DNA from 3 places in the Cytobacillus sp. ABV4_503 genome. Region 2 is predicted to be linked to each of the others. Evidence: riboswitches for the same ligand, from Rfam matches in the RefSeq annotation. Region 2 holds a riboswitch; each other region holds the start of a gene.
The links. Region 2 has a riboswitch for S-adenosylmethionine ahead of ACXAD1_RS08600 (O-methyltransferase). Riboswitches for the same ligand answer to the same signal wherever they lie in the genome.

Region 1 (7,849 bases), 2.6 Mb from region 2:
TTGTAGTTCTTTATACCCTTGGTCAGATGGATTGAAACCAAAAAATGAGATATTTATGAGTGAATGTATCTAATTTGTGGGGTGTCATTTTTAAATTATATGGATGAATTTTTTTCGAAACCTTTTCAATCCCAATTCGTAGTAGAAGTAGCATCTTCTTAGGAGTAAACACACGAATATGATATTCTTTAGTTAATCCATTCAAAGAAAAAGGTGACATTGTGGCAAAGAAAAAACTGCAGTACTGGACTTTGCAATTGCTGCTTATCTTAACCATCATTTATGTATCAACAAAAATCTCATTTCTGTTTGAACCGGTGGGCATATTTGTATCTACCTTGTTCTTTCCAATCATTATATCGGGATTCCTGTATTTCTTGCTGAACCCGCTGGTAAGATTGCTGCAGCGCTATAAGGTGCCCAGGACGGCAGCGATCTTGATCATTTATGCAGCAGTTATTGGGTTGGTGATGCTCGTTATTGGCAACATCGCTCCGCTAATCAGCAGACAGGTGACTGAATTATTCAACGACCTGCCGGGATATGCGAAAACGACAAGAGACTTTGTTAATTCAATGTCAAACACCGAAGAGTTTAAATGGTTTTTGACGCAGGACTACGTATCGCTTGAAGAAATTGAAGCCCGCATTATGGAATATGCCAATACCCTGCCAAGCCGCGTTACGCAGGGGGTAGCAGGAATTGTCAGCCTGGTCACCAATATTGCGATCACAATTGTAACGGTGCCATTCCTGCTGTTTTATATGTTCAAGGATGGCGATAAGTTCCCGGCAGCTGTTTCCAAATTTCTGCCTGCTTCATACAGGGAAGAGGGAGTTAAAACACTTAAAGAAACAGGAGAAACACTTTCTTCTTACATTCAAGGACAAATTACAGTGGCCTTGTTTGTGGGAACACTATCGTTTATCGGCTATTTAATCATTGACCTGCCATATGCACTTGTCATGGCGCTTATTGTGTCCATAACTAATATCATTCCTTATGTCGGACCGTTTCTTGGTGGTGCACCTGCTGTTATCGTTGCACTTTTTGACTCACCGACTAAAGCATTCCTGGTTGTCGTGGTCATTGTGATTGCCCAGCAGATAGAAGGGAATGTGCTGTCGCCGCTAATTCTCGGAAAAACCTTAAACACACATCCAGCCACCATCATCATCCTATTGCTGGTTGCAGGCAATCTTGCCGGCATCCTCGGTATGATTCTGGCAATACCTACTTATGCTGTGACCAAAACGATTGTTTTGAATACAGTTAGATTTTTAAGGGCGAGGAAGACAGCGAATGACGAAGCGGTAACTTAAATTGAGTAGCTCCTTTTAAGAGAAGGGGCTTTTTTTATTGCTGGATTTATCTAACATAATTCATCAATATGTTACAACCTGTTGGGTTTATCCAGCATGTTATAAGATTTATCTACCATGATCACTATGTTATCTAACATGTATTATAATTTATCTAACATCTCACACAGTTAAAGCGGGCTTTTTACAAGTTAAAATAAAACGAAAGCAGTGATCCAAATGTGTTTAATCCTTTTCGCATACAAAGTTCATCCCGTATACAAGCTTATCGTTGCTGCTAATCGCGATGAATTTTTTGAGCGCCCGACTGCACCTGCCCATTTTTGGGAGGACCATCCCGCTATTCTGGCTGGACGCGATTTAAGCAAAATGGGGACGTGGATGGGTGTCACTAAGAATGGAAGATTTGCAGCTCTTACAAATTACCGCGATCCGAACGAAGTGAGAGATGGCAAGAGGTCAAGAGGAGATCTGGTGGCAGATTTCTTGAAAGGCAGTGCTTCGCCTGCTGATTTTATGAAAATAGCATCTGAACATCGCAGCAGCTATCCCGGCTACAATCTTCTTGCAGGCAATTTGGAGGAGCTCTTTTATTATTCGAACGTGGAAGATAGAATAGAGCAGCTTGAAGCAGGAGTGTACGGGGTCAGCAATCATGTGCTGAATACCGGGTGGCCGAAGGTGGAAAAGGGGAAGGAGGGTTTATCTAAAATAATAGATCATGCATCCGGGAATTTCACAGAAGGCCTGCTGACACTTCTCCAGAATGCAGACCCTGCCCCTGATGACATGCTTCCGAAAACAGGAGTTTCACTTGAGTGGGAGCGGATTCTGTCCCCTTTATTTATCAACAGTGAAGGCTACGGAACCAGGAGTTCAACAGTGATGATGATGTCAGAGAGTGAGATCTATTACAGAGAGAGGGTACATTTTGGGGATAGCCCGCAGGACCAGGAGTTTATCATCCAAAATTAAAGAAGCCAGTTCAGGCATCTGGCTTCTTTCATTCAGGCTAGCGGCAAAGTAATCCGGACCGTTGTTCCTTCATTTTCCCTGCTGTGGATGTATAGGTTACCGCCATGGTTTTTAATGATTTTTTTGCAGATCATAATGCCAAGGCCTGTACCTTTTTCTTTTGTGCTGTAAAACGGCTCTCCCAGTTTGGCGAGGCGTTCTTCGGGTATGCCAATTCCTTCATCCTCGACACTGATGATGACAGAATGGTCCTCCCGGCGGATATCCACGTTTATTTTTCCGCCCACCGGCATGGCTTCAATTGAGTTCTTAATGATGTTAATCAGCACCTGTTTAATTTTATCTTTTTCACATTTCACATAAAACTCGCCGGGTGACTGTGTTAGTTCGATCATGATATTCTCCATAACTGCCTGGCTGTTTAAGAGGGTGATCACACTTTTTACAACATTTGTCAGGCAGGTTTCTTCCATTTCGGTTATTTGGGGTTTGGCGAGAACGAGCAGGTCATTGACGATGCCTTCAATCCGCTCCAGCTCACTTAGGATGACCTCCGCGAAATCTCCTTTATGATCTTCATATAATAACTGTGTAAAGCCTTTTATGGCTGTAAGCGGGTTGCGGATTTCATGGGCAATGCCTGCGGCAAGCTGACCGACAACCGAAAGTTTTTCGGCATTCTGCAGCTTTTCTTCCGTCTTCTTTTGTCCAGTCACATCTTTAATAATGATTTGGTAGACCTTTCTGTTCTTGAATGTGGTTGGAATCAGCTGGACTTCGGCTTTTCTCATTTGTCCGTCAGTCCGGATCAGATTAAGCTCAAAATTTACACTTAGCTTTGTTTGCAGAAAATCATCGAGGGTAGAATGTTCTGAAGGAGGAGTGTAGTCGTGGAGGGAGGTGCCGATCATCTCTTTGATGCTCGTGAATCCAAAAAGTTTCTTTCCTTCATTATTGATGTAGGTCCAAATCCCTTTTTGTGTCACCATTCCTATCGTATCCTTGGAGTACTCCACCAGAAAGCGGTACTTCTCCTGTGTTTCCAGAATCTCCTCTTCCATGATAATTCTTTGTGTCATATCCCGGATGATGCACATCATTTCTTTATCGTCATTAATGACTGAAAAATTGGCTTCAAGCCACAGATAATGCCCCTCCTTATGCCTGAAGCGAAAGGTCTCCCGTTTATGCGGAAGCTGTTCGAGCTCGGCCAGTGCATCTCTTAAAAGGTCCCGGTCATTTGGATGGCAGTATGTATAAAGGCTGCTTCGATAAAAGTCTTGCTGCGAATACCCCAGCATCGGCAAACAGGAAGGGGAGACATATAAAGCAATGCCTTCTTTTGTCACTCTTGCAATCACATCGCTGGAATGCTGAATGGCCAGCTGCAGATTCCTTGCTTCCACCTTGTCCGCGAATAAATCTGCAGGATTCTCGGTCATGATCATTTTCTGTCCCTCCTTTTTGAAAAATGGCACTTTTCCATTATTATACATGAGTTATTGGCTTAGACACATAGGATTTAACTATCATTTTTTAGTAGAGCCGCAAGCAAAAACTTTGTATTATTGCAGAGCTAATACAGCGTGCCAGGGACCAGAAGGTTAATTCAATTAAAAAATTTTAAAATTTTATATTGACATCCTTTTCTTTATGGTGGTAAAGTAATAAACATATTAAACAACCAAATAATAAAAATCTTCTTATCCAGAGAGGTTGAGGGACTGGCCCTATGACACCTCGGCAGCGGACAAAAGTGTACCGTGCCAAATCCAGCAAGCTTAGCTTGAAAGATAAGAAGAGGACCATTGATAAATGCTGCCCTCTTCTTTCTTTAGAAGAGGGTTTTTATTTTACCGGAAAAATGCAGCGAGATTCTATTCATAAACATATGAATAATTCTTATCGAGAGAAGCAGAGGGACCTGGCCCAATGAAGCTTCGGCAGCAGGCAGACTGCACTGTGCCAAATCCAGCAGGCGAAAGCCTGAAAGATAAGGAGGGGCCTTCAAAAAACCTCTTCTGATGGAAGGGGTAAATTTCAGGATATAATTCTTAGTTTTCGCATAGGAATAGTTAGTGAATAAAAAGTGACAGGTACCTATACCAATTCATTAAAGTGGTATAAATACCTGTCACCATCAAAGGGGAGATGCTGAATGATAGAGTTTCAGAATTTAAAGAAAGTCTATGAAAGCGGAGGACAGCAGGTAGCTGCTTTAAACGGAATAGACTTAAAGATTAACAAGGGTGAGATTTTCGGTGTGATCGGCTTCAGCGGTGCGGGAAAGAGTTCTTTGATCCGCTGTGTCAATTGGCTGGAGAAACCGACTTCAGGAAAGGTCATTGTCAGCGGACATGATCTGACGGCTTTATCTGTAAGGGAAATTCGCGAAGTGAAAAGAAACATCGGGATGGTCTTTCAGCATTTTAACCTATTAAATTCGAAAACAGTGTTTGCCAATGTTGCAATGCCGCTCACACTGGCTAAGGTCCCTAAAGATGAAATCAAAAAGCGTGTTCATGAACTATTGGAATTCGTGGGGCTCGCCGACAAGGCGAACAGCTATCCCGATCAGCTGTCAGGCGGACAAAAGCAGCGGATCGGAATTGCCAGGGCACTGGCGACCCAGCCTTCCATTCTGTTATGTGATGAAGCGACTTCAGCACTGGATCCTCAGACAACCAGCTCGATCCTGCAGCTGCTGAAAAAAATAAATAAAGAATACAATATTACCATTCTGATCATTACCCATGAAATGTCTGTAATCAGAGAGATTTGTGATCGTGTCGCTGTTATTGAGGCAGGAAAAATTATCGAAGAAGGAACCGTCTTTAATGTCTTTTCATCACCAAAAACACAAACAGCGAAAAACTTTGTCAGCACGGTTATGAATGATCAAATACCTGACTCCATTAAAGAAGTGATCGAAAGACAGCAAGGTCTTCAAAAGGTATTTAGAATCAACTTTGTTGGAAATTCTGCCGGGCAGCCGCTCCTTTCGCAGGTTGCCAAAAAGTTTAATATCGACTTTAACGTCCTGTTTGGAAATATTACTGAACTTCAGGGAACACCGTTTGGCAACCTGATTGTCGAATTCCAGGGTCCGGACAGTGAAATCAGACGTGCTATTCAGTACATCAGCCAGGAAAAAGTTTCTATAAAGGAAGTGACAACACGTGCTAGTTAATCAGGAAAAAATCATCGAAGCCTTAATTGAAACGATCCAAATGGTGGCATTCTCATTGCTGTTTTCAGCTCTTATCGGACTGCCGCTTGGCATATTGCTTGTCGTGACAAGGAAAGGGCATCTGCTGGAAAACACCGTTGTTTTTAACATCATAAACAGCATTATTAATATTTTCAGATCAGTCCCCTTCATCATTTTAATGGTAGCCATCATCCCAATCACCCGGATGATTGTCGGGACATCGATTGGAACTGCTGCAGCAGTAGTGCCGCTCGTCTTTTATGCAGGACCCTATATTGCGAGGTTAATAGAAAATTCATTGCTTGAGGTTGATCCGGGAGTCATTGAAGCTGCAGAAGCAATGGGAGCGACACCTGGCCAGATCATTATAAAGTTCCTGATTCCTGAAGCGCTCAGTTCGCTGGTATTAGGCTTTACAATTGCGACAATCGGTCTGGTCGGAGCATCAGCCATGGCCGGGGCGGTCGGAGGCGGCGGCCTTGGTGACCTTGCCATTACATATGGCTATCAGCGATTCGATACAACCGTCATGCTGATTACCGTTGCAATCTTAGTGGTCATGGTTCAAGGCCTGCAGTCATTCGGAAATATCATATCCAAAAAAATCAGAAGAAGATAAATGAGGAGGAAACACATCATGAAAAAACTATTTTTATCATTCATTATTTTAGCATTGGCTGTGTTCACTGCAGCATGCTCAAGCACAACTGGCGGAGAAGAAACAAAGAAAATTAAATTAGGTGTCAGCGGATCTGATACACGCATCTGGGACTTTATTGCAGAAAAGGCTGAAAAGGAAGGCATTGAAATTGAGGTTGTAACATTCTCTGACTATGTACAGCCAAACGTTGCCCTTGCAGAAGGTGATCTTGATGTAAATGCATTCCAGACAGTCGCTTATTTTGATACTTTTATTAAAGAGCATAATATGGATCTTACACCAATTGCGACAACTGTATTAGCACCAATGGGCCTTTATTCTGAAAAAGTAAAATCGGTGGAAGACATTCCGGAAGGCGGCAAAATTGCCATTCCAAATGATGCTTCAAATGGAGGAAGAGCCCTTCTTTTACTGGAGGAAGCCGGCTTGATTAAATTATCCGAGGACTATGACGGAAACCTGGACTTGAATAAAGTCGTTGAAAATCCGAAGAACCTTGAATTTGTAGAAATGGTATCAGCACAGACGCCGCGTGCACTTCCAGATGTCTCTGCTTCTGTAATCAATAACGGAATTGCTGTAGATGCAGGCTTTAACCCAACTAAGGATTCAGTTTTTATTGAAAGCGAAACCGCTACTCCGTATGTAAATATCATTGCTGTCAGAACAGAAGATAAAGATAACAAAACGCTTAAGAGAATTGCAGAACTTTACCAGGAAGATGATGTAGCTGATTTCATCACGAAAGAATATGACGGAAGCATGATCCCGACTTTCATACCTTTAAGTGAAATTGGCTGGTAAAAAATTATTTATAAAGGAGGAACAATGATGGCGGCACCTGTAAAAGCACTATCTGAACTAAAAGATGCAATCAAGAAAAATGTTGAGGATAATAAAGAACTTTATCTTTCCGCAAGCCACCAGATCCATGCAAACCCGGAAATAGGGAATGAGGAATTTTTTGCCTCTGGCTTGCTTTCAGGCATCCTTGAGAAGGAAGGATTTGAAGTAGAGCGGGCAGTGGCCGGGCATGAAACAGCTTTCCTCGCCCGGAAGAAATCCGATAGACCGGGGCCGTCCATTGCATTCCTTGCAGAATATGATGCCCTTCCCGGGCTGGGTCATGGGTGCGGTCACAATATCATAGGTACGACAAGTGTGGCAGCAGCCATTGCATTGAGCAAGGTCATTGATGAGACCGGTGGGGAAGCAGTAGTATTTGGAACCCCGGCAGAAGAAGGCGGTCCAAATGGAAGTGCAAAAGGAAGCTTTGTGAAGCATGGCTTGCTTGAAGGCATTGACGCTGCCCTGATGGTTCATCCATCAAACCATACCCGCCTGACCAGTTCATCACTGGCAGTTGATCCGCTTGACTTCGAGTTTATCGGAAAGCCTGCCCATGCGGCAGCTTCACCGGAGGAAGGAATCAATGCCCTTGATGCCGTTATTCAGCTGTTTAACGGAATTAATGCCCTTCGTCAGCAATTAAAGGATGATGTGCGAATCCATGGCATTATTACTCATGGCGGAGATGCTCCAAATATTATCCCTGAGTATGCAAAAGCCAGATTCTTCATCCGTGCTTCAACCAGAACCAGTCTTAATGAGGTAACAAGGAAGGTTAAAGCAGTCGCAGAAGGAGCGGCATTGGCAACCGGAGCCAAGCTGAATGTCATA
Region 2 (7,849 bases):
AAAATCTTATTGATGGAAGAAGAAATGCAAAGGGCTGATAACCGTGGGGAAATTGAAAAGCAGTTCGAAGAAGAGAAGAATCACTTCCGCACCATCAGCAGCATGATAGAGAAAACGAAACGAAGAAATAAGGAAGATGATCTCATTCAAAAAGAATTAATCCTTCTTCAGGAAAAGATCGGCCATACGAGGCAGCTGCATGACCGTTTCGCCAAGCTTGTGATTCAAAATATCTCCTATGAAATGAAGATGAAAGCAGAAAACCCATCCCTGTTTTGGGAAACGAGCCTTGTTTCATTCAGGGAGCATATTTATGAGAACTGGTTCATGAAAGAAGGGTTTTCTTCATTCGATAGGGTTGAAAAAGTATTAGGTCCTTTATTTTCGCCAAAGAATGAATTTATCTTGCCTTTGGACTGGATTTGGGGAGAGCAGGAATTTGATGAAACGCAGCTTACAGAGGTAATGGAGGAAGAAGTGCAAGAGGAAAGCATTACCCATCAGAGGGTAACGAACTGGGATTCTGTCATCAATGCCTGGAGCTATGTGTTTCAATATTTGCAGACATACGGAGAGTTTTCACTGGCTGATTTAACGACATTGCCGCTTGAAGTACAGGATTTATGGTTTGAAGAATCAGAAACGATTGATTTATGGATGATGTTTGATAAAAAGCCGCTGAAGGTCCAGGTACTGCAGCGGAAAGAAGAGACGTTAAGTGATGAACGGGAGATTCTCCTCTATAAACTGATGCAGGAATATCCGCAGTTCCAGGTGTTTGAAGGCTTGAAAATATATACTGAGTTTGATCATCGGGCGGAACCCTTCCTCTGGTATCAAATGAAAATCACTCCCTTTAAAATTTGTGTGCAGGAGGAGAAATGATGAGTGCAGAAAGTATCAAAAAAGCATCAGCGGTTTATTTTACGCTTTTAAAAGATAAGGTCATCGACGAAAACAGCGAGTACTTTCAGGCGTATTTCGATCCTGATGTAAGACAGACGGTTCTCTTATTGGCAGACGAATCCGGCACCTTTATCATTGAATCGCCAAAACGGATTCAGCTCGTCGTGCAGCCGACCGGCTCTGTTTTTGCTACAAATTTTACTCATATGAAAGACCGGCATAAGCAGATTGAAACGAAGAAACACTTTCACCTGATGAGCGTAGTCATTATGGCATTCCTGGCAAGCATCGACCGCAGCCAGGCGGCGAAAATCCGTACGAAACGCGAAGGGATTAGCTTCTATACCCTGGAACGGCAAGTGAATGATGTTATCATGAATTGGGATAGCATTCTTAAAGCAAAACCGGATTTCGGAGCAGATGAAAAAATTGATATGAAGGACGTTGTGACTACATGGAAATACATGGAGGTCGACACGGATGATTATGGATCTAAGAAAGCCAATCGCAGGACGCGTATCGGTTTGATAGCAAGCAGCATGCGTCTTTTGGAGACAGAAGGACTTATCGTCATTCTCGATCGGGAGGATATTCCAAAGGCGATTCCTAAACAGGAATTATTTGAGCGGATTGAATATCTGTATCATGATTATGACCGTTATGAAATGTTCAAGGAACTAATGAAGGCAGAGGAGGAGCAGCATGCCGAAAATCCATCGAATTAGAATTGCCGGCCTGAAATATGATGGCATGCAAAAGCAATACAAGGATACAACATTTAACTTCCATAATGAGGAGACCTCCACAAACGGCCTTATTTCCATGATGAATGGAGGCGGGAAAGGGGTGTTCCTGCAGACCATCTTCCAGATTCTCAAGCCGGGAACGTCTTGGGGAAAGCAGAACAACCGCTATTATCAGCAATTCTTTTTTAATAATAAAGAGCAATTCATTCCTTATACCTTTCATGTTCTCATTCAATGGGAACTCGACGGGGCTGACCGCAGGCATTTGGTGACGGGCGGAATGTTTTCAGCAGAACAGCGGATTTCCATGAACGAAGAAGGCGGAGAAAGCAAAACGCTTGAACAGGAAGCGAAAATTGTCCCGAATATTGCGTTTTATACAAGGGAGTTTGAACGGAAAGAAGAAGCATCACTTGAACATATTCCGCTCTATGAAGATGGTGAACTGGCTGATACGGATGGCCTGAAGGATTATTTAAAATGGAATGGCTATGATGTCTACCGTGATACAAAGAAGCACTACCGCATTCTTGATACATACGGCATTAACCGCAAAGACTGGGATATTATGAAAGACATTAACAAGGATGAGGGAGGCGTAGGAAAATTTTTTGAAGGTGCTGAAGATGATCACTCCCTGTTCCAAAAGCGGATTATTCCTACAGTCAGCCAGGTTCTGCACCGGACTGAGCATCAGAAGAACGATCTGGTGGAGATTTTTAAGAGTCAGGCAAGCATTGCAAAGGACCTGCCTGTTTTGCTGAAAAGAGAGCAGGCTCATAAAGAGTTCCTGGAAGATATTCTTCCATTTGAAGAGAGTCTGGCAAAGGGCATCGAGCATAAAGAAATTGTTGAGGACAGCATTAAGGTCGGGAGACAGCTGCTTGGTGCTTTAGAGCATTTGAAGAAAACGGAAGAAGAAACACTCATTGAGCTGGAAAATGAAAACGATAAATTAATGGGCAAGCAAGTGGAACTGCGTTTTCAGAAAGATAACCTTGAGTACGCAAAAGCTCACAGGGAAGTGCTGGATTGGGAGAAGAAACTAGGGGAAGAGCAGAAGAAGCATAGCATTCTGCAGGAAACGGTGAAAGAAAAGCAGGAGAGAAAAGATGAGCTGGCTTTTCAGCTGTTATTGAAAGAATGGCATGAAGGGGAACAGAGCATTCGCGCGCATTCCCAGCAGATTGTGAAGCTTGAGCAAAACAGCGGCCTAGAGCAAGTGAATCAAAGAATGGATGAAATCAAAAAAGAAGCGGCTCAGCAGTGGGAAAAATCCTCCGCGGCTATTAGGGAAGCCGTTCAGCATTATGCCGGATATCAGAAATTTTTAAAGAAAAAAGCAAACGATCTGTCTAAGCAGGATAAACAAAAGACCCAGAAGATTGCCCAGCTTCGTACGGAAATTGATTTTCTTTATACCCAAATTCATGAATTTGAATCAAAAGAAGAACAGCTTATCAAAGAATTCGGTGATCGCTTAACCTATGATTTAAAGGGCTTTATCGAAAATCTTAACAAACAGATAGAAACCAAAAAATCTGCTCTCGAAGATTTGCAGGCAAAAGAGAAACAATCCAATGATAAGCAGAACCAGCTTGCATCTTCACATGGAACGCTCGCTCAATCCATTCAGTTTTCTGAAGAAAAGTGTGAAGAGTTTAAGATGAAAAGTGAAGAGCAGCAGCGAAAAGAAGGGAAGCTGTACGATAAGCTGCAAGGTGTGCTGGATGATGTCACAGCACAGTTTACGAATGCTCTTTTATCCAAATATGCCCTGCAGGTGGAAGAGCTGCTCGTTCAAAATCGTGAGCAAGGGGAAGACATTAAAAAAGTGCTCTGGGAAAGGCAGCTGGATTATGCTTTGAATGATGAGCATTTCTGGATTGCGAATAATGATGTGAAGGAACTAAAGGAATGGATTGATGAGAAAACAGGGATAGATGTGTTTTACGGCTCACAATTTCTCCAATCCTTAAAACCGGATGAAATCGCGAGCCACATACTTTCTCATCCTCTCCTGCCCTATGGCTTAGTGGTAAGCAGGCCGCAATGGGAAAAAATGAATAAGCAGGTCCTTGCCGGAAGAATGTTTAAGAACCCGGTTCCGATTTTTATGCGGGAAGACATGACGGGCGAAAATCCGCAGTATTCCTTTGTGATGATCACCGGTACGGAGAAGGAACTGCTGACAGATAAAAGTCAGTTCATGAACTGGAAAATTAAGATTGCCAAACAAATAGAAGAAAAGAAAGATACACTTCTAGAAATTGAAAAAACGGAGAGCTCTCTCCGCCGTATTTTAAAAGAAATCGACCGTTTCCTTTCCAATGACCTTGCCGGTGATATCGAAAGAGCGCTGCTTCAGGAAAAGGAAGCCATGCTTTCCAAGAAAACGGAATTGCAGGCCATCATCGTGCAGGAGGAAAAAGAAAAAGAACGGCAGCGGGAACTTAGAGAACAGCTGGAAAAGACGAAGGTAAAGATTGAGAAGCTATTAAAAGATGTGGAAACATTAGAGAACTTTAAACATGAAAAGTCGCTGCATCAGGAAAATAAACGGGTAAAGCAGGAAAAAGAGAAACAAAAGGAAGCTTTCGAAAGTGTACAGAATGAGCTTGCAAACGAGCATCAGACCATCGCTGAACTGCAGGAAGAGTGGAGCCAAACGTACTTGGAATGGAAGCTATCAGCGGAGCAAAATATTAAGGAGATTAGCTTTTTTATAGATGGTGCTGTTTTTCCAGCCGCTGAGAAAGCAGAAGCCTCTGAAGAGGTCCCGCGATTATCATCTCATATGCTGGAAGAAACCATTGGAAGCATTGAGGAGCTTAAACAGCTGCAAAAATCAAAAGAAGTACAAGCCAGTGAATTGCTGGCGATCCAGGCGACAAAAGAATCGGAGCAAAAACAGCAAAAGAAGCTCGAGAAAAAACTTCATGCTCTTAACGTAGAGTGGAAGGATGCGTCTGTACCGGATGAACCAATGAGTATTTTGGAAAAGATGGTTCAGACAGCTGCAAAGGAAACAAAGGCAGCAGAGAAAGAAGAGCGAGAGCAGGGAACAGCTGTAACAGTTGCTGATACGTCTTTAAAGCATGCGAAGGCGCAGCGTGATAAGACTGTTAAAAAGGTGGCCAAGCATGATAAACATCCTGAAGAATGGGAAGAACTTGATCTGGAAGTGAAGACGATTGAAATTACTGACCAGACCAAACAGACGAATGCAGAAATAAAGAAAACGGAAGAGCGCAAAAAAGAGACGGAGCAAAACATTGCTGAGTTTGAAAACAATCAATTGCATCTATCCGTAATCCTTAAAGAGGAAGCAGGCAGCTTTTACGGATGAAGATATTGAAAAAATAAAGAGCCAGGGAAAGCAAAGCATCATTTCCTGGAGTGAAAAACATCAGGGTATCCAGGATGAAGGCCAGGAGAAGCACGCAAAAATTGAACAATCCCTGCGCAATTTAAAACTCAATATTGAAGGAAAGGATTGGGAAATCCGCTTTAAGAATGAAGTTTTAACTACGCTTGATCATATGGATACCAGGCATTATGCGCATATTCAAAGTGTGGTCCAAAACATGAAGCGCTTTTCACAGAGCGGCTTAGAGCAGCTGGAACGAGATAAAGAACGGGCAGAAAAAGCGCAGAACTTCTGGGCCAGCCGTGCGAGCATGAAGGTAATGAGCATTTCAGAAGCGATTCGCTCGATGATTGCGAAAATGAAGCTGAAGAATGAACGGGGTTCTTTCCCGCTCGTTCAGCTCAAAGAAGACATCCTTCCTAAAAAAGCGGAAGATATTGAACCTTTACTGAAACAGCATTTCGTTTCGGCCATTAACAAAATTACGAAACGATTCGAGATGATTGATGACAATAGTCTGGAGCAGGATCAGGAAATCAAACAGCTCATCAGTGATGAGCAGATTTTATTTGTCTCCCTCAGGAATCGTTACCCGGAGCTGCTGGTATATAATATGCGTACTGATAATGCATTCATGTACGGAAAACCGCAGCGAGAGCATTATTCAACCTGGCAGACGATCAACCAGGGTTCAAAGACTAAATCCGATGGCAGCGGCGGTCAAAAGCTATCTGCCCGCATGGTCATGATGATGATGCTTCTTTCGGTCAAGAGTGAAACCGATCAAAGCTGGGTCCCGTTAGTCTGTGATAATCCGTTCGGACAAGCTGCTTCTGCCCATGTACTTGACCCGATTTTCGCAGTAGCAGATAAGCTGAAGTTCCAACTCATCGTCGTTACTCCTCCTGAGTTGGTGAAAACAGAGATCAGCCAGAGATTCGATGCGTATTATAAATTGGACTTCATCCGGGAAAAAGGGAAAGAGATTGTATCGGATACGATTATTCCGGCATTCCGGATTTATCAAGGGGAGGAAGCTGTTCATTAGATTAAAAGAATTAAAGTGTTGCCATTTTGCAAAAACTATGCAATACTTGGTTGAAAATATAAAATTTTATACAAATTCTTATCCAGAGAGGTGGAGGGACTGGCCCTGCGAAGCCTCAGCAACCCCTGATTATGTCAGGAAGGTGCTAATTCCAACAGAGTTGATGCTCTGGGAGATAAGAGGTCGTTTTGATAAGTAAAGGCCTCTTATAATGAGAGGCCTTTTTTTGATGCTCTTTTATGATTTGATAACGAATAAAGAGGAGGAATGGCAAAATGGAAAACGGTGTTATACAGGTACCGGAAGCATATTCGAGGATATTGCAGGATTCTGATGTGCTCGGCTTCGGGCAGTCATGTGATCGAAAAACAGGATTTTTACTGAAGGGGCTGGCTGCCTCAAAACCAGGAGGAAGCTTTTTGGAGCTGGGAACAGGAACGGGAGCGTCTGCTTCCTGGATCATTGATGGGATGGATGAAGGCAGTAAGCTTACAACCGTTGATATAGATTCTAGTGTGCAATCGATCGCGAGAAAGTACCTCGGGAATGACAGCAGAATCACATTTTGCTGTGAGGACGGAGCAGCTTTTATACAAAACCTGTCAGAAGGCTTCGATTTTATTTTTGCAGATACATGGCCGGGGAAATTCGAGCTACTGGACAAAACCCTGGATCATTTGAATATCGGCGGTTTTTATGTGATTCATGATGTGTTTCCGCAGCAGAAATTGCCTGAGGAATTTAGGATAAAAGCCACTAAACTTCTTAAAACTCTGCAGGACAGACCTGACCTGGACATAACAGAATTGGATTGGTCTACCGGGCTGATACTTGCAGTGAAGACAGCGGTTTGATAGATGAAATTATTTACTGAAAATGAGGGGGATAGTTCCATGCATAGCGTTAGAAGTCAGGTTGAACATGTATTGAATGAAGGTGAAAACATTATTGAATGTTTAAGCTGTTCATTAGTTGCCCATTACTGTTTAACTCCGCACGCAGGCTTCTTTGCGGCAACGAACAAAAGACTGCTATTCATTGGAATCCCGGTATCAGAAACAAATAAGGAAATAATTGAAGAATTTGCGTATAACCAAATTACTTCCATTGAAGAAAAAAGGGGAATCACCGGGAAGCATATTCATATGTACTATAAGCAGGACTTGTATAAATTCCAGCAAATCCAGGGGATGAATTTGTTTGATTTTATGGTGGCTGTTAAGGAAAAGATATGCATGTTTACCGCTTCACCAAAAGAGCGTTATCCTGTTTGATAAACGCTCTTTTAGTTGAATATATGACTTAGTCTAAAAGATAACCTTTCCATGCTTTAGCGATTAACTGGACTCCTCTCTCAATCTCGTCCATCGATGGTGCGCCATATCCAAACATCACATGATTATTTGGCTTGTGAAGCTGATACATAGGCGAAACAGCATCGATTTCAACTCCCGCCGACTTTGCCAGAGCAATTGCTTTAGGTTCATTCAATCCATCTGGTAATGTCACGATGATATGCAAGCCCGCTGTATCTCCAATTATGTCAAAGTGTTCTCCTAAATGCTTTGACAGGCTATCTATTAAACAGCTCCTTTTAGCTCTATATAAAGTTCTCATTTTTGCTATATGAGATGAATAAAGTCCTTCTTCCATAAATTTTGCAGCAGCTCGCTGATCGATTCTTGAAACAGTCGACTTTTGATAAGCATTAAATTTTTCGAAGTTCTGCTGCAGTGCTGCTGGCATAATCAGATAGCTGATCCGAAGTGATGGCAACAG
Region 3 (7,849 bases), 2.5 Mb from region 2:
ATACGGCCCTCTTCTTATGAAGAGGTTTTTTAATATTATCTTTATTTTAATCTTTTAAAATGGATAACTGTCTAGCTTCAGGCGCCTTGCGCTTTTCTTAGTTCTTCGATAAGAAATACTAAAATTTTTATAGAGGAGAGAAAGCAATGACTGACAAACAAAAAAATTACCGTTTTGAAACCATTGGAGTGCATGGGGGACTGAAGCCTGACCCTGTAACTGGTGCAAGGGCGTTACCGATTTACCAGAATAATGCTTATCAGTTCAAGAATACAGATCACGCTGCAGATCTCTTTGCCCTTAGAGAGCCAGGATATATATATAGCAGGATACATAACCCTACTGTAAGTGTATTTGAGGAAAGAGTGGCCTTGCTCGAGGGAGGAGTTGGTGCATTGGCTCTTGCAAGCGGACAGTCTGCCATTACTCTTGCCATATTAAACATAGCTGAAGCAGGCGATGAAATAGTTGCTGCGTCCAATTTATATGGCGGCACTTATAATTTGTTTGCAGTCACACTTCCCAAGTATGGGATTAAAGTGAAACTGGTCGATCCAAAAGATCCGGAAAATTTCCGTAACGCGATTTCGGATAAAACAAAGGCCATCTTTGCGGAAACGATTGGAAACCCCAGCTTAAAAATCCTGGATATTGAAAAGGTCGCAGCAATTGCACACGAGAATGGTGTGCCGCTGATTGTCGATAACACCTTTGCTACACCTTATCTTTGCAGGCCTATCGAACATGGTGCTGATATTGTTATACACTCTGCGACTAAATGGCTGCTCGGCAATGGAACAACAATGGGAGGAATTATTGTAGACGGCGGAAAATTTGACTGGAATTCCCCTAAGTTCCCGGGCTTTACAGAACCGGATCCGAGCTACCATGATATTGTCTATAGCGAAGCAATTGGCGAGGCGGCTTATATTATTAAAGCACGCGTTCAGCTGTTAAGAGACCTGGGGCCAGCGATGAGTGCGCAAAGTGCATTTCAATTTGCGTTGGGGCTTGAGACTTTGCATGTGAGAATGAAGGAGCACATTGCCAATACAAAAAAAGTAGTGGAATATCTGGAGGCGCATCCAGCCGTTAATTGGGTGCTTTATCCAGGGCTTGAAAGCCACCCGGACAAAGAGTTGGCAGATAAATATTTGCCTAAAGGAGCAGGCGCTGTGGCTGTGTTTGGTATATCTGGCGGAAGAGAAGCTGGAGCCAAGCTAATCAATAATCTGCAGCTCTGGGCACACGTAGCAAATGTAGGGGACGCAAAGAGTCTGATTATCCACCCTGCAAGCACCACTCACCAGCAGCTGGATAAAGAAGGTTTAAAAGCTGCCGGAGTGGCGGAAGACCTAATTCGGATTTCAATCGGAATCGAGAATGCGGAAGATTTGATTGAGGATCTGGAACAGGCGATTGAAGCAGCTTCAGGCATCACATCGCTTGCTGCAAAAGCATAAAGGAAAATTTACCATTCATTTTTTTTCCGAAAGTTTAAAATTTCATCGTTGACACCTTTTTAGTGGCTATGATACGATAGCAAACGTAATTAAAAAACTGCTTAAATTACTTAAAGTATTAATTGAATATAGAACGTTACGCTCTTATCAAGAGAGGTGGAGGGAAGTGCCCTATGAAGCCCGGCAACCGTCAATTATTTGAAATGGTGCCAATTCACTCAAAGCATAGCTTTGACAGATGAGAGAAAGGACTTAATTTTTTAATGCCTTTCTGCTCATGTGCAGAAAGGCATTTTTGCTTTTAGCGCATGAACTCCATTAAGGAGTAAAAAATAGAGGAATATGAGCAGTCTATTAATTATAATCTGTATTTTTCGATTAAAGAGGTGACATTTCACGTTGATTTCTATAAAAGATGTACAGAAGATTTTTCCTTCAAAAAAGGGCCAGGTAAAAGCAGTTGATGATGTAAACCTGGAGGTGAAAGAGGGAGAAATTTTCGGAGTTATCGGATATAGCGGTGCAGGTAAAAGTACCTTGATCCGCATGCTGAATGGGTTAGAGCTTCCTACCCAGGGCAGTGTAACAGTTGCAGGCAATGAAGTTTCAAAGATAAAGGGAAGCCAGCTAAGAAAAGCGCGTCAGGAAATCAGCATGATCTTCCAGCATTTCAACCTTTTATGGTCAAGAACGGTAAGGGAGAATATCGCATTTCCGCTTGAAATCGCTGGTGTTTCCCGGCAGGAAAGGCTGAAAAGGGTAGACGAGCTCATTAAACTCGTTGGTCTTGAAGGAAGAGAAGATGCTTATCCTTCCCAGCTTAGCGGCGGCCAAAAGCAAAGAGTTGGAATTGCGAGAGCCCTTGCCAACAATCCGAAAGTGCTGCTTTGTGATGAGGCGACATCTGCACTTGATCCGCAGACTACAGACTCCATTTTGGAGCTGCTTGTTGATATCAATGAGCGTCTGGGCTTAACAATTGTCCTAATTACACATGAAATGCACGTTATCCGTAAAATCTGCCATCAGGTTGCGGTTATGGAGGGAGGCCGAATTGTTGAAATCGGGCCAGTATTGGATGTGTTTAGGAATCCTAAAGCTGCGATTACAAAGCGTTTTGTACAGCAGGTAACAGAGCCTGAAGAAACTAAGGAAACGATTGATCACCTGGTCGATTTGTATCCAGAAGGAAAAGTAGTGCAATTAGGATTTGTCGGCGAATCAGCTGAACAGCCATTGATTACAAACCTGATCCGGAATTTCCAGGTAACCGTAAATATCCTTCAAGGAAAGATTTCACAAACACAGAATGGTTCTTACGGTACTTTATTCATCCATGTTGATGGAGAGGCAGAGGAAGTTGCAAAAGCCATCGAATTTATTCACTCTCAGCAGGTGGGCGTGGAGGTGATTTCCAATGCTTAACGAATGGTTTCCAAATGTACAATGGGATTCCATGTGGGAAGCTACAATGGAAACTCTATATATGACAGCCATTTCTGTTCTCGCAACCTTTATTTTGGGAGCAGTTCTGGGACTGTTGCTCTTTTTGACCTCGAAGGGAAATATTTGGGAAAATGCAGCAATCAATAAAATTATTTCTGCTTTCGTAAATATATTCCGTTCGATTCCGTTTATTATTCTGATCGTGTTATTGATTCCATTTACAAAGTTTCTTCTTGGAACAATGATCGGGGAAGATGCAGCACTGCCTGCGTTAATTATTGGTGCTGCCCCGTTTTATGCCCGTATGGTTGAAATCGGCTTGAGGGAAATAGATAAAGGTGTAATTGAAGCGGCCAAGTCTATGGGCGCAAAAACAAGCACGATTATCTGGAAGGTTCTGCTTCCGGAATCGATGCCCGCCCTTGTTTCAGGAATTACTGTTACAGCAATCGCGCTGGTTGGCTACACAGCCATGGCCGGTGTGATCGGTGCTGGCGGACTTGGAAACCTTGCTTACCTGGAAGGATTCCAGAGGAGCCGCAGTGATGTGACGCTTATGGCAACTGTCATTATTCTAATCATCGTATTTATCATCCAGTTTATTGGAGATATCATAACAACAAAATTAGACAAACGTTAAGGAGAGATTAACATGAAAAAATGGTTATCACTTGCTCTTGCACTTGCAGTAGCACTTGTTCTTGCAGCGTGCGGAACTTCAGAAGAAGACGGCAATGCCGGTGAAGGCGGAGAAAGTAAAGAAAGCACAAAAATTACAGTAGGGGCTTCCAACGTACCTCACGCTGAAATTCTTGAAGAAGCAAAGCCATTACTTGAAGAAAAAGGCTTTGAACTTGATGTTGTGACATTCCAGGACTATGTATTGCCAAACCAGGCTCTTGAGTCTAAGGAGCTGGATGCAAACTATTTCCAGCACATTCCTTACCTTGAGTCACAGAAAGCTGAACATGGATATGATTTTACAAATGCAGGCGGAATTCATATTGAGCCAATCGGAGTATATTCCCAAAAGTATAAGAGCCTTGATGAACTTCCTGAGGGTGCATCAATCATCATGAGCAACTCAGTAGCAGACCATGGCCGTATTCTCTCCATGCTTGAAGCAGAGGGACTTATTACTCTAAATGAAGATGTAGAAAAAACGGAAGCAACTCTAGAAGATATTAAAGACAATCCTAAAAAATTAAAGTTTGATACTGAATATGAAGCATCACTTCTTCCTCAAATCTACAATAATGGAGAAGGGGATGCAGTCCTGATCAACTCCAATTATGCAATTGATGCCGGATTGAATCCTCTTGAAGATTCAATTGCAATTGAAGACAAAGATTCACCATACGTTAATGTAATTGCAGTCCGTACAGGCGATGAAGAAAAAGAAGGAATTAAAGCTCTTGTAGAAGTGCTTCGTTCTAAAGAAATTCAGGATTTCATTCTTGAAAAATATGAAGGTGCCGTTGTACCGGTATCTGAGTAATAGTGGAAAAAAACAGGCGGCTAAAATCGCCTGTTTTTTAATTGCCCTTCCAGGCTCTGTCACCCGCATAGTTTGAAAAGTAATCAAACATACTAACCTTGATACTATTTCGAAATGGAGTGGAGCCGAATGGAACATTATCATGAACCTTCAAACTCAATAGAAGCAGCCCTTCATGACTATAAAGTTGGATTGGGTGTATTCACTGACAAAATGCCTGATTTAGCAGATCATTATAATGCTTTTACAGAAGCCTGTTTTAAGGATGGGGTTTTATCCCAAAAGGAAAAGCAGCTGATTGCACTTGGAATCAGTTTATATTCTCAAGATGAATACTGCATTATTTATCATACGAAAGGATGCATCGATCAAGGAGCGTCAGAACAAGAAATTCTTGAGGCAGTTGGAGTTACAGCAGCTTTTGGCGGGGGGGCTGCAATGAGCCAGGCGGTTACGCTCGTCCAGGAGGCCATGACAGAATTAAATCAGCAAAATCACTGATAACCAGCTCCTGCTCAATAGCAGGAGTTTTATTTTATCATAATCATTTTTCAGAAAATTATTAAAACAACCATTAATCCAGAGGATACGGCCAGTATTTTAAGAATTCTCATTATGAAAGCGCTTCACGGGTTCTCATTCCTTATATTGCTAAAAAAATCAGGTTTTTTCCGCTTTGTGCTGGGTATATGGTGAGTGTTAAGATTTTAGATGTAAAACGAAATGCGAAAAGCATTAAAAACCGAAAGGATTGATTCATTATCAGTCAGTTACAGCTGAACTACACGAGTGAAATGGAAAAAGCTATGCAAGCTGCCCATGGAGTTGGATATGAAGTGTACAGCCGGAAACATGATATTCGAATGGAAGTTGAAAAAAGACGCGAGGAAGATTATCTTCAAAGCCAGCGCTTAGTTGCAGATCTTGAAAGAAAAATTCATTCCTAGGTTAAAGGTATATATAATAATGAAGAAAATAGAAACCAGTGCCAATTATGCACTGGTTTTCTTTTTTGCTATACATGAAATAACAGTCCCGGGAAAAAATAGATAGGACATGCCTGGTTCCCGGTTATTTTATACTTTGATGCCATTAACTTAATATGATAAAATCTATATTTACAGGCTTTCTAAACATTTTTGTTTGAAAAGTTTGTTAATGGTCTTAAAGAGTTGCTATCAAATTTGATTTGTTATAAGATTGTAATGAGAATAAAATGAGAATAGAGATTTGCGGCTGAAGGCCGATTTACAAATCTTCTTTTATTGACGGAGGTATATATTATGGCAGGATCAGTACTTACAATTAAAGACCTTCATGTTGCTATTGAGGGAAAAGAAATATTAAAAGGTGTAAACCTTGAAATCAAAGGCGGAGAAATTCACGCTATAATGGGGCCGAACGGTACAGGTAAATCAACTCTATCTTCTGCAATCATGGGCCATCCTAAGTATGAAGTAACACAGGGAAGCATCACCTTAGATGGTAAAGATGTTCTTGAAATGGAAGTTGACGAACGCGCACGTGCGGGCCTATTCCTTGCAATGCAATATCCAAGTGAAATCAGCGGCGTAACAAATGCCGATTTTTTACGTTCTGCAATTAACAGCCGTCTTGAGGAAGGCAATGAAATTTCTCTTATGAAATTCATCCGCAAAATGGACAGCAAGATGGAATTCCTTGAGATGGATCTTGATATGGCGCAGCGTTATTTAAATGAAGGCTTCTCAGGCGGTGAAAAGAAGCGCAATGAAATTCTTCAATTAATGATGCTTGAGCCTAAAATGGCGATTCTTGATGAAATTGATTCCGGACTGGATATCGATGCATTAAAGGTTGTTTCTAAAGGAATCAATGAAATGCGCGGCGAAGAGTTTGGCTGCCTAATCATCACACACTATCAGCGCCTTCTAAACTACATCACTCCTGACCATGTTCACGTAATGATGCAGGGACGCGTTGTAAAATCTGGCGGTCCAGAGCTTGCACAGCGCTTAGAAGCAGAAGGATATGACTGGATTAAAAAAGAATTGGGCATTGAAGACGAAACAGTTGGGCAAGAAGCGTAAGCGTTAGGGGGATCACTATGACAACGGAAATAAAATTACCATTTGATAAGGAATATGTTAGTTCCTTTTCAAAAGATATGGGCGAGCCGGCATGGCTGACAGAACTCCGTCTAAATGCGCTTGCAAACGCGGAAAACCTGCCAATGCCAAAGCCTGATAAAACTAAGATAGATAAATGGAACTTTACACAGTTTGAAAAGCATATCGTCGGAAGCGAAGATTTTTCTTCACTGAACGACCTTCCTGAGGATGTCAGAAATCTGATTGACACAGAAGCCGGCGATCAAAACCTATACATTCAGCGTAATAATAGACCAACTCATTTGGCTGTTTCTAAAGAATTACAGGAAAAAGGTGTTATTTTCACAGATATCTTTACGGCAGCAAGAGAACATAGCGACCTTCTTCAGAAGTATTTCATGAAGGACGGCGTCAAAACGGATGAACACCGTTTAACTGCCTTGCACGCAGCTCTTTTAAACGGCGGAGCGTTCTTGTATATTCCGAAAAACGTGGAAGTTTCGGCGCCTATTCAGGCTGTATATATTCATGATGATAAAGAAGCCAACCTTTTCAACCACGTGTTGGTTGTAGCTGATGATAACAGCTCTGTGACGTATGTAGAAAACTATGTATCAACTGTCGAAGAAGCAAACGGAATCTTCAATATCGTTACTGAAGTGATAGCGAATGCAAATTCAAGAGTTCAATATGGTGCAGTTGACACACTTGCAAAAGGCACTACAGCTTATGTGAATCGCCGTGGTGTTGCAGGACGCGATGCACGCATTGAATGGGCTCTTGGCCTCATGAATGATGGCAACACAGTTTCTGAAAACACAACCAATCTTATTGGAGACGGCTCTTTCGGAGACACAAAAACAGTTGTTGTAGGTCGCGGGGAACAGACTCAAAACTTTACAACGAAGGTTGTTCATTTCGGAAAGAATTCAGAAGGATACATCTTAAAGCATGGTGTTATGAAAGACTCTGCTTCTTCCATCTTTAATGGAATAGGCAAAATCGAGCATGGGGCTTCCAAGTCTAATGCAGAGCAGGAGTCACGTGTACTTATGCTAAGCGAAAAAGCGCGCGGAGATGCAAACCCTATTTTATTAATTGATGAAGATGATGTAACAGCAGGACACGCCGCTTCAGTTGGCCGTGTGGATCCATTGCAGCTTTACTATCTAATGAGCCGCGGTATATCCCAAAAAGAGGCAGAGCGTCTTGTTATTCACGGTTTCTTAGCGCCAGTTGTGAATGCTCTTCCTATCGAAGGTGTTAAAAGCAGCTTACAGCCGTTATTGAAAGGAAAGTAAAATAATGAATGCCCGTGAGATTCGGCAAATGTTTCCCATTCTGGACCAGGA

Region 1: linked by a shared signal. The riboswitch ahead of ACXAD1_RS21540 (methionine ABC transporter ATP-binding protein) and the one ahead of ACXAD1_RS08600 (O-methyltransferase) in region 2 are both predicted to bind S-adenosylmethionine.
Region 3: linked by a shared signal. The riboswitch ahead of ACXAD1_RS20925 (methionine ABC transporter ATP-binding protein) and the one ahead of ACXAD1_RS08600 (O-methyltransferase) in region 2 are both predicted to bind S-adenosylmethionine.

The regions. Positions count from the first base shown of each region.
Region 1 is NZ_JBSWTH010000001.1:4,267,973-4,275,821, reverse strand. Features, by position in the region: gene ACXAD1_RS21555 (AI-2E family transporter) at 222-1,322, shown strand; gene ACXAD1_RS21550 (NRDE family protein) at 1,542-2,297, shown strand; gene ACXAD1_RS21545 (PAS domain-containing sensor histidine kinase) at 2,330-3,745, opposite strand; SAM riboswitch class I at 3,998-4,097, shown strand; SAM riboswitch class I at 4,197-4,297, shown strand; gene ACXAD1_RS21540 (methionine ABC transporter ATP-binding protein) at 4,456-5,487, shown strand; gene ACXAD1_RS21535 (methionine ABC transporter permease) at 5,477-6,127, shown strand; gene ACXAD1_RS21530 (MetQ/NlpA family ABC transporter substrate-binding protein) at 6,146-6,973, shown strand; gene ACXAD1_RS21525 (M20 family metallopeptidase) at 7,001-7,849, shown strand, end outside.
Region 2 is NZ_JBSWTH010000001.1:1,690,882-1,698,730, forward strand. Features, by position in the region: gene ACXAD1_RS08580 (hypothetical protein) at 1-885, shown strand, start outside; gene ACXAD1_RS08585 (DUF6063 family protein) at 885-1,631, shown strand; gene ACXAD1_RS08590 (hypothetical protein) at 1,609-5,001, shown strand; gene ACXAD1_RS08595 (hypothetical protein) at 5,240-6,070, shown strand; SAM riboswitch class I at 6,146-6,252, shown strand; gene ACXAD1_RS08600 (O-methyltransferase) at 6,346-6,924, shown strand; gene ACXAD1_RS08605 (PH domain-containing protein) at 6,964-7,344, shown strand; gene pdxR (MocR-like pyridoxine biosynthesis transcription factor PdxR) at 7,373-7,849, opposite strand, start outside.
Region 3 is NZ_JBSWTH010000001.1:4,145,169-4,153,017, reverse strand. Features, by position in the region: gene ACXAD1_RS20930 (O-acetylhomoserine aminocarboxypropyltransferase/cysteine synthase family protein) at 147-1,463, shown strand; SAM riboswitch class I at 1,605-1,708, shown strand; gene ACXAD1_RS20925 (methionine ABC transporter ATP-binding protein) at 1,863-2,888, shown strand; gene ACXAD1_RS20920 (methionine ABC transporter permease) at 2,881-3,549, shown strand; gene ACXAD1_RS20915 (MetQ/NlpA family ABC transporter substrate-binding protein) at 3,562-4,407, shown strand; gene ACXAD1_RS20910 (carboxymuconolactone decarboxylase family protein) at 4,537-4,908, shown strand; gene ACXAD1_RS20905 (YuzK family famiily protein) at 5,202-5,354, shown strand; gene sufC (Fe-S cluster assembly ATPase SufC) at 5,691-6,476, shown strand; partial or broken gene sufD (Fe-S cluster assembly protein SufD) at 6,494-7,803, shown strand; gene ACXAD1_RS20890 (cysteine desulfurase) at 7,803-7,849, shown strand, end outside.